DNA from 3 places in the Erwinia sp. BNK-24-b genome. Region 1 is predicted to be linked to each of the others. Evidence: predicted binding sites of a transcription regulator. Region 1 holds the regulator's gene; each other region holds the start of a gene.
The links. Region 1 encodes LexA, which represses DNA repair genes until DNA is damaged. Its sites were predicted from a motif close to TNCTGTATGTACATACAGNA; they were not measured.

Region 1 (3,281 bases):
AGCTTATTGAACAAATCCTGACGAACGGGCAGGCGCGGGCCAATCGCCGCCAGGCGCTGGCGGGCAAAATGCATTCTGGCTACGCGTGCCAGCTTCTGGGCGATAGTTTTATCCGTGCCGTGCTCTGTTGCCATCCGGCGTAGTGACACCATCGGTGAAAAGCGCACAAAGCTGTCGCGTCCCAGCCACAGGACGGCGATAAACTTCTGGATACCGTTTAATACGCGCAGATGCGGCTGGCTTTCGCCCTGAACTTCGCGGCCTGGTGCGCGGCCAAACATCACCGCAACGGGTACCATCTGCACATCAAGCAGAGGATGACTACGGTGCAAATCCAGATAGTCATGGAACGTTTTAACGGATTCCAGATTCGGCGCATAGTAAGGAAACACGCGCGGGCCATCGTGGATAAACACGTAACGCGGCAGCAGCGTACCGTCGATTTCCAGCGGATCTAAGGGATCGGGAAGATCTTCTTTGCGGCACTGCTCGCGCAACGCCAGCAGATCGGCCTTTGAATCATACGGTAGTACATACATAATAGGGCGCGACGTATCGAGCCCCAGTTCAGCGACCGGCTCGGCGGGGATCGCCTTACTCTTTACCAGCATTTTTACCGGTAAATTCAACAATTTATAATATAATTTACGCCAACCTGACATAGACAACATGAAGCCTCTCGTTAGCAAAGCGCCGCAAGCATACCAGAATCCTTGCATGAGATCTGTGATGTTACAAAATGTGCGCTACCCTGACATTGACGTTAAACATTACAAAGGGTTCCCTTGATATGACAAATAACGCCGTCGGTATCACGCGGATTATCAAAGCTGCCGGTTATTCGTGGAAAGGATTACGAGCGGCATGGCAGCATGAAGCCGCTTTTCGCCAGGAGCTGGTGGCAGCAGTGATTGCGGTCATTATCGCCTGCTGGCTGGACGTCAGCGTACTGGCAAGAGTCATGATGATCGGGTCCGTCGCGCTGGTGATTATCGTCGAAGTGCTTAACAGCGCCATTGAAGCCGTGGTCGACAGGTTGGGCAACGAGTTTCACGAGCTGTCCGGACGCGCCAAGGATATGGGGTCGGCGGCGGTGCTGCTGGCTATCTTGCTGGCCGTTTTCGTCTGGCTGAGCATATTGCTTTCACGCTGAACGCCCGTAAAGTAATTGTCGTTTTTTGCACAGCTTAAGGTTTTCAACGGCGAAATACCTGTATATACTTACAAGTGACTGTATAAACAACCAGGGGGCGGGATGAAAGCACTAACGGCAAGGCAGCAACAGGTTTATGACCTGATTCGCCAGCATATTAACCAAACCGGCATGCCGCCGACGCGGGCAGAGATCGCTACGCAGCTCGGTTTCCGTTCCCCGAATGCGGCTGAAGAGCACCTTAAAGCGCTGGCGCGCAAGGGCGTTATCGAAATCGTTTCCGGTGCATCACGCGGTATTCGCCTGATGATGGAAGACGAAGACGGCCTGCCGCTGATTGGCCGTGTGGCTGCGGGCGAACCGCTGCTGGCGGAACAGCACATTGAAGGACATTACCAGGTCGATCCGGATTTATTCAAGCCGGGTGCCGATTTCCTGCTGCGCGTTAGCGGCATGTCGATGAAAGACATCGGTATTATGGATGGCGATCTGTTGGCCGTACATAAAACGCAGGACGTGCGTAACGGTCAGGTAGTGGTTGCGCGTATTGATGACGAAGTTACCGTCAAGCGACTGAAAAAGCAGGGTAACATCGTTCATTTACTGCCGGAAAACAACGAGTTCCAGCCTATTGTGGTTGACCTGCGTCAGCAAACCTTTTCAATTGAAGGCCTGGCGGTTGGCGTGATACGTAACGGTAACTGGCTCTGAGCCACCGCTTCTGGTGATTTCTCCACGCGTCGTTTCTATAACGGCGCGTTGCGGCTTTCCTGAGTTTCAGATCTTCTCTTAGCAGCACAGATTTTCCTTTCTTTTAACACGGCATTTGACCGTGACTGCCTTCCCCGTGTTTGCTGTACTGCTACTGCTACTGCTACTGCTACTGCTACTGCTACTGCTACTGCTACTGCTACTGCTACTGCTACTGCTACTGCTACTGCTACTGCTACTGCTACTGCTACTGCTACTGCTACTGCCGTCTTTCTTAATGGCTACTGTCTCCGCACGTCGTACAGGCTTGTTACCTTTGCTTTCACACCGCTTCGCTTTTTTTTGCTGGTCGCCATGCAAAACCGCCATCATCTACTACAATTATTAGTACGTTAAGCATTTAGGCAGCGTTTTATGTTGCTGTCAGCCGTTTTGCTGTAACGATAAGCTGTTATCACCTAAGGTTCTAAGTTAAGGAGAGACAAGATGAATAAAGACGAAGCCGGCGGTAACTGGAAGCAGTTAAAAGGTAAAGTGAAAGAGAAGTGGGGCAAGCTGACCGACGATGATATGACCATCGTTGAAGGCAAACGCGATCAGCTGGTAGGTAAAATCCAGGAACGCTATGGCTACACTAAAGACCAGGCCGAAAAAGAACTCGGTGACTGGGAAACGACGAATAAACATCGCTTCTGAGGATGTTAAGTAAGTCGCTGGCAGGCTAAATAATCAGTCTGCTTAACAAGGGTGGTGCTTACGGCACCGCCCTTGTTTGTTTATGGCCTTTGGCACGTCATTGACACTGGTCAGACATGGCTTAAATATATTTGAAGGGTTAGCTACTTAGCGGCCACGCTTTTTGGCAACAACCGTGTGATCGTGCTGGCACTCATCCTGGTGCTGGCAGGCTTCAACTTCAACGCAATTAAGGCACAAACCGTGTGCTTCAATAACGCTATTGGTCAGCGCAAAACCCGTGCTTTTTGCCAGTGACTTCAAAATAGCCTCTACGCCTTCGGCATGTTGTTCAGTCACGGCCCCGCAGCGGTCGCAGATTAGCATCGCCGAGGTATGTGAAGGCTCTTCAAAGTGATGGCATACCACATAGCTGTTGGTCGACTCCACCCGATGCACGAACCCCTGCTCCAGCAAAAAATCCAGCGCGCGATAAATCGTCGGCGGCTTGGCCTGTGGTTCGCTTGCGCGTAGCAGGTCCAGCAGATCGTAAGCGCTGATTGCGCCGTGATGCTGGCTCATTAGCCGTAGCACTTCCAGACGCTGAGGCGTCAGCCTGACGTTGCGCTGCTGGCAGATAGACTCTGCCTGCGACAGGATTTTTTCAGGACTGTTTATCTTCATAGCTCTCCCCAGGCCAGCTTAGAACGTTATGTTATCACAATGGCGTTAAAAACGCCGC
Region 2 (3,281 bases), 1.1 Mb from region 1:
GATTGCCCATCTCCTCCTCCAGCCAGGGCGACATCCCTTCCGTTGGCTCATCCAGAATCAGCAGCTTCGGCTGCAGCACCAGCGCTCTGGCCAACGCCAGCTGCTGCTGCTGGTCCAGCGCCAGCTCGCCGCTGCGGCGGTGACGCAGCGAATACAACGCCGGAAACAGATCGTAAACCATCGGCGGAATAGCCGGATGGCCCTGCTGCCCCACGCCCGCCAGCAGCGCTATCTGCAAATTCTCCTCAACGCTAAGCTGAGAAAAAAGATGACGGCCCTGCGGCACATAGCCAATGCCTAGCGCGGCGCGTTTTTCGACCGGCTGCGCCAGCAAATTTTGCGGCGGCCTGTTCCCTTCCTGCCAGGTAATGGAGCCGCTATTGATTGGCAGATGGCCCATAATACAGTTCACCAGCGTGGTCTTACCCATGCCTGGCCGACCCAGTACGCCGGTGCAGGTGCCCGGCGGCAGCTCCAGATCGACATCCCACAAAATATGATTCTGTCCATAAAACTGGTTAATCGCATGTAAGCTCAGCATCTGACACTCTCCTTCGGACGGTTTTCGATCGCGCCTCCGTTTGGCAATGGATGGCGAACAGTCACGTTTTGGCAACGTCCGCAGTTTGCGCTTCACACGCTGACGTAGTGAAAGCGTGAGGCGGTCACAGAGTGTTGCAATTAGCAGGCCATAATTTAATAGAATCGGATATTTCGTAGAGAAGCGCAGTTTACCGCCGCAATTGGTCAGAAAAAGTTAACAATTGCCCCGGGGAACAGGTTGCTGCACTTTGTCAGTGCCGGTTGCTTAGCGATAATGGTGCAGACGCCTGTATAAAAGGCAATACCGGGCGCTACAAAGCAAAAAGAAAAAGCGTAAATAAGGCTGGTTTCGTTCAGGAAACTATGCGTGCCAGCCCGGCTAACGGGGGACAATGAATAAAAATAATAAAGAAAAAAATTATTTTGCGTACGCGCGCGCATGAACAGGGAATTTATACACAGCAGACGGGCAGGGCGCTGAATTCACTTATCCACCATTCCTGTGGATAACCATGTGTATGACTGACTGAAAACCTTTGTAAAGCGAGAGCGGACGCGGCCTGGGCTTGAGTTGTTGCTAAACTCAGCGCCATTAACAGCGTAATATTTTTCAATAAGTTAATGAAAATCAAGCGGCAGAAAGGGCCAGGCAGTTTCGCCGTCGTCATTTCAACCGCGCGTATTGACAAATGTTAAACTTTCATCCTGGCTGGGGATAACCTTGCCGCTTTCCTGCCGCTTAAGCATTTGCCGCTGCTCTGCATCCGCAAGATTTTACTTAACGTAGCCAGCATGCAGAATAACTGTGCTTATATCCAGTATTTTTCGCTGGCAAAATCGCCATAGCGGAGTAAAATTACAACCTTGTCCGCGCTTTTCACTACCAGGTAGCCATTCAATGAGCAAAGTCTTTAAACTTAATTCCGCCTTTAAACCTTCCGGCGATCAGCCTGAAGCCATTCGCCGCCTTGAAGAAGGGCTGCAGGATGGACTGGCGCACCAGACGCTGCTCGGCGTAACGGGGTCGGGCAAAACCTTTACCGTGGCGAACGTGATAGCCGATCTGAACCGTCCGACGATGGTGCTGGCACCCAACAAGACCTTAGCAGCGCAACTTTACGGAGAGATGAAGGAATTCTTTCCTGAAAACGCCGTCGAGTACTTCGTCTCCTACTACGACTATTATCAGCCGGAAGCCTACGTGCCCAGCTCGGACACCTTTATCGAGAAGGACGCCTCGGTTAACGAACATATCGAGCAGATGCGTCTTTCCGCGACCAAAGCGCTGCTGGAGCGCCGCGACGTCATCGTGGTGGCGTCGGTGTCGGCCATTTATGGTCTGGGCGATCCCGACTCGTACCTGAAAATGATGCTGCATCTGACGCGCGGTATGGTTATCGACCAGCGCGCCATTCTGCGCCGACTGGCCGAGCTACAGTACAGCCGTAACGATCAGGCGTTTCAGCGCGGCACCTTCCGCGTGCGTGGCGAAGTTATCGATATCTTTCCGGCGGAGTCGGACGACTACGCGCTGCGCGTTGAGCTGTTTGACGAAGAGGTCGAGCGCCTCTCTATTTTCGATCCGCTGACCGGCCAGATTAGCTCGGTCATTCCGCGCTACACCATCTATCCTAAAACGCACTACGTGACGCCGCGTGAGCGCATCCTGCAGGCGATGGAAGATATTAAGGTAGAGCTGGCCGATCGCCGTAAAACGCTGCTGGCCAACAATAAGCTGCTGGAAGAGCAGCGCATCTCCCAGCGCACGCAGTTTGACCTGGAGATGATGAACGAGCTGGGCTACTGCTCGGGCATCGAAAACTATTCACGCTACCTGTCGGGGCGCGGGCCGGGCGAAGCGCCGCCCACGCTGTTCGACTATCTGCCAGCCGACGGCCTGCTGGTGATTGATGAATCCCACGTTACCATCCCGCAGATTGGCGGCATGTATCGCGGCGACCGCGCGCGTAAAGAGACGCTGGTGGAGTATGGCTTCCGCCTGCCGTCGGCGCTGGATAACCGTCCGATGAAGTTTGAAGAGTTCGAGGCGCTGGCCCCGCAGACCATCTATGTTTCGGCGACGCCGGGCAACTACGAGCTGGAGAAGTCGGGTGGCGAAGTGGTGGATCAGGTGGTCAGGCCAACCGGGCTGCTGGATCCGCTTATCGAAGTGCGGCCGGTCGCCACGCAGGTAGACGATCTGCTGTCGGAAATTCGCAAGCGGGTGGCGATTGACGAGCGCGTGCTGGTCACGGTACTGACCAAGCGCATGGCCGAAGACTTAACCGAATACCTGACCGAGCACGGCGAGCGGGTACGCTATCTGCACTCGGATATCGACACGGTCGAACGCGTCGAAATCATTCGCGATTTGCGTCTGGGCAAGTTTGACGTGCTGGTCGGCATCAACCTGCTGCGAGAAGGGCTGGATATGCCAGAGGTGTCGCTGGTCGCTATTCTGGATGCCGATAAAGAAGGCTTCCTGCGTTCCGAGCGCTCGCTGATCCAGACCATTGGCCGCGCCGCGCGTAACGTTAACGGCAAGGCGATCTTGTATGGCGATAAGATCACCCCGTCAATGGAAAGGGCAATTGGCGAAACCGAGCGCCGCCGCGAGAAGCAGGAGATCTACAACCAGGAAAAAGGCATTGTGCCGCAGGCGCTGAACAAGAAAATCGCCGATATTCTGGAGCTGGGCCAGGGCCTCAGCAAGAACAAAAGCAGAGGGCGCAAGCCAG
Region 3 (3,281 bases), 1.4 Mb from region 1:
GACCCAGACATTCGATCAGGGCTTTACGGCCTTTCACGCTGTCACAGGTGTTGCCGGTAACTGGGTTAGATTCACCCATGCCACGTGCAGAGATCTTGTTAGAAGGGATGCCTTTAGAAACGAGGTAGTCAACAACGGACTGAGCACGTTTCTCGGACAGTTTCTGGTTGTACTGGTCAGAACCGATACGGTCGGTGAAGCCCAGAACAACAACGCTGCCGTCTTTCGGATCCAGAGAGCTCAGCTGGGTGTACAGCTGATCCAGAGCCTGCTGGCCTTCAGGCTTCAGAGTCGCCTTGTTGAAGGTGAACAGAACGTCTGATTTCAGGGTGAAACGCTTGGTTTCAACAACTGGCGCTGGCGCTGGAGCCGGAGCCGGTGCTGGAGCTGCTTCATCCTGACCGAAGCGGTAGGAAACACCTACGCTCAGCATGGCGTTGTCTGGACGAGTACCAACGGTGTTTGCATCACCGATGTTGTTCACCCACTGGTAATCCAGGCGGGTAGCCCAGTTTTTGGTCACAGCATACTCAAGGCCCACTGCTGCCAGCGGAGAAACGCCGGTGTCGTGGTCGCTGATGCGGTTGCCGTTGTTGTTCTGCTTAGAGTCTGCGCGCCATACCATGCCGCCCAGACGGGTGTACACGTCCAGATCGTCATAGATTGGGTAGCTCAGTTTAGCAGCCAGCTGAACGCCCTGTGCTTTAAATGCGCCATTTACTACATTGCCTTTGTAAGGCATACGGCCCAGCCAGTCATAACCCAGTTCGAAGCCCAGGTATTGGTTAGCCTGGTAACCACCGAACGCACCAGCGCCCAGCTGGCTTTCGTGAGTTGGACCGTCGTTGTTTGCATAACCGTTACCGTAGTAACCAGTGTCGTGGTACTGAGACCAGCCCAGTTTCGCACCGGCGTACCAGGTGTCATCTTTAGGGGCGGCCTGCGCTACGGTAGCGAAGCCAGCCAGTGCCACTGCAATTGCGATAGCTGTCTTTTTCATTTTTGCGCCTCGTTATCATCCAAATAGGCAATGAGCTTTCATTAGCTCTTTGATTAATCCTTCGCCGGGTTATGACGCTCGATTATGACTCATCCAAAAAAGGGAGATTATTGAGCACCCTGGCGACGTAAAGTCTACAACGTACCAGCAAAGTTACAAGTAAGATGTGAAGGAGGCCTGAAAAAAAACGGAGGTTTAGACACAAATTTACATATTTAACTTATGTGAGGGACGAAATAAAGGAGGGGGAAAAGAGGGCTAAACCATTGTCACGCCGGGTCATAGCATAATCAGACGCTTATCAGGCCCGGCGAAGAAGTTTATGATGGGAAAACTCTTATTTTTACTTAATGATACAAACTTGAGTGAATCTTTAAGCCATTAAAGGGTCTGGAGGTCGCCATTTCGATCGGATCCGGGCGCATAATTAACCCCAGGGCCTGGCCACAAAGAGCAGCATTATGCAGTCGTTGCCGATCGTCTGATGACAATTCTTCCGGCAGCCAGCCGAGCACTACGCTGTAGTTTCCTGTTTGCAGGGCCTTTATCATCGCTTCCAGCGTATTAATGGCCGCTGTTCCCTGAACTTGCATAACTTTATCCAGCGGCAGGCCGGATTGCGCAAGCCAGCTACGACTTAGTTTTTGCTGTGGCGTCAGCCAAAGCTGCCAGCGTGACTGGGTGCCGAGCTGTTGCAGTAGAGGTAAAAGCAGCATTTGCGTCATGCCTGGCTGATTCTCACTGTAAATCAGTTCGCTGATAAGGCCAGTAGCTTCGTTTGTTGTCGATGCGGCACAGGCTGAAGCCTGTTGAAAACGGCGATTAGCAAAAAGAGATTTCATGGAATGAGTATGCATATTGGCTTTGCTCGCAGGTCACTGTATGGATATACAGTATAAGGGTAATGCATAAAGATCAACCTTATTTTTTGAAAACGCCTCGCAAAATGACAATCCAGTCGACCCACACAGCAATTATTAATTGAACCTGTAACGGTGATTGCATACCTTTCTTTTCCATAGCAAACGCCACGGGAAGGCATCATTTATCTGGAAGGAGAGAACTATGTGTGACTCAAAAACGCAGATTGCCAAAGCCAAATGTCAGCTTGCTGAACTGGGCGATATTGACAGTCGTAGCCAGTTCGGCGGCTACAGTCTGTCTGTCGATAACGTTGTTTTTGCCCTGGTGGCAGAAGGAGAGCTCTATCTGCGCGCTTGCGAGCAGGTGAAGCCCTATCTGACCGAGCGGAAAATGAAACCTTTGCACTTCAATAAAAGAGGCGTGCCGGTCGCGCTGGACTACTATCGCGTTGACGAGCCTTTATGGAAAGAGAACGAACAGCTTCTGGCACTTTCCAGGCTTTGCCTGCAGGGCGCACGTGAGCAGAAAGCCCGGCAGCAACAAAATCAGCGTTTAAAAGATTTGCCTAACCTGACCGGGAAGCTGGAAATGTTGCTAAGGCAGGTAGGCATCAGCACCATTGCCAGGCTCAAGCAAGAGGGGGCCAGACGCTGCTGGCTTAAGCTGTACGCCAGTAATAAAAATGTCGGCATTAATATTCTGTTTGCGCTCGAAGGCGCTATTACAGGGCATCATCATGAAGCGCTGCCGGAACATATCAAAACAGAACTTCGGCGGTGGTACAAAGAAACGATGCGGCGTCAGGTGGCCAGGCAGCAAAAACCTTAAGCCGCAGAGAGTTTTTTCTTAAGCCGGGCTATTTCCGGCAGCAGCGCGACCAGCAGGCCAACCTGCTGCAATACCAGCGGTTCTTTCGTTTCCGGCGCGGCCTCGGCCTCGGCCAGACGCACAGACAGATTATCCAGCAGTCTGGCAGCCTTACTGTCGTCTACGATATCAACGTGCAGTACGTCATCAACGTAGCAGACCGCGTCGTCCATCAACTGCAGAATTGGCTGGCTGGTCATTTTTTCACGGTGCGCGCCCAGGGCCGAGATGTAGCTGAGAAAGGAGTGGTTAAGGCACAGCAGGCGAAAAGCATCTTCTCGCAGGCTGGTCCCGGTATTTTTCTCTGCTGAAATATTTGAAACCACGGAGGCAAGTTCCGCATCGCCATTATGGGCATCGCGGCGTGCTACGCGGTAATCCAGCCGGTTATCTTTACCCTGGTGATACTGCACAAGGATAGCGTCCAGGTAGCGACAGTTAGCGTTCAGCGTACGCTCCGCCACGGCAGAAAGACGGCGGAAGCGCCAGTCGGGCCAGATAAAAGCCACGGCCAGCCAGGCGATGCCGCAGCCCAACAGCGTATCGATAA

Region 2: a site for LexA is predicted at 1,345-1,364, ahead of uvrB (excinuclease ABC subunit UvrB). Genes of this name have one in related genera too.
Region 3: a site for LexA is predicted at 1,877-1,896, ahead of sulA (SOS-induced cell division inhibitor SulA). Genes of this name have one in related genera too.

What each region holds. Positions count from the first base shown of each region.
Region 1 covers NZ_CP179901.1:4,334,926-4,338,206, reverse strand. The annotation lists gene plsB (glycerol-3-phosphate 1-O-acyltransferase PlsB) at 1-662, opposite strand, end outside; gene ACMGGR_RS20025 (diacylglycerol kinase) at 791-1,153, shown strand; gene lexA (transcriptional repressor LexA) at 1,256-1,864, shown strand; gene ACMGGR_RS20015 (CsbD family protein) at 2,351-2,560, shown strand; gene zur (zinc uptake transcriptional repressor Zur) at 2,708-3,217, opposite strand.
Region 2 covers NZ_CP179901.1:3,210,398-3,213,678, reverse strand. The annotation lists gene ACMGGR_RS14605 (ABC transporter ATP-binding protein) at 1-541, opposite strand, end outside; gene uvrB (excinuclease ABC subunit UvrB) at 1,442-3,281, shown strand, end outside.
Region 3 covers NZ_CP179901.1:2,976,722-2,980,002, reverse strand. The annotation lists gene ompA (porin OmpA) at 1-1,000, opposite strand, end outside; gene sulA (SOS-induced cell division inhibitor SulA) at 1,348-1,857, opposite strand; gene ACMGGR_RS13585 (TfoX/Sxy family DNA transformation protein) at 2,066-2,692, shown strand; gene yccS (YccS family putative transporter) at 2,689-3,281, opposite strand, start outside.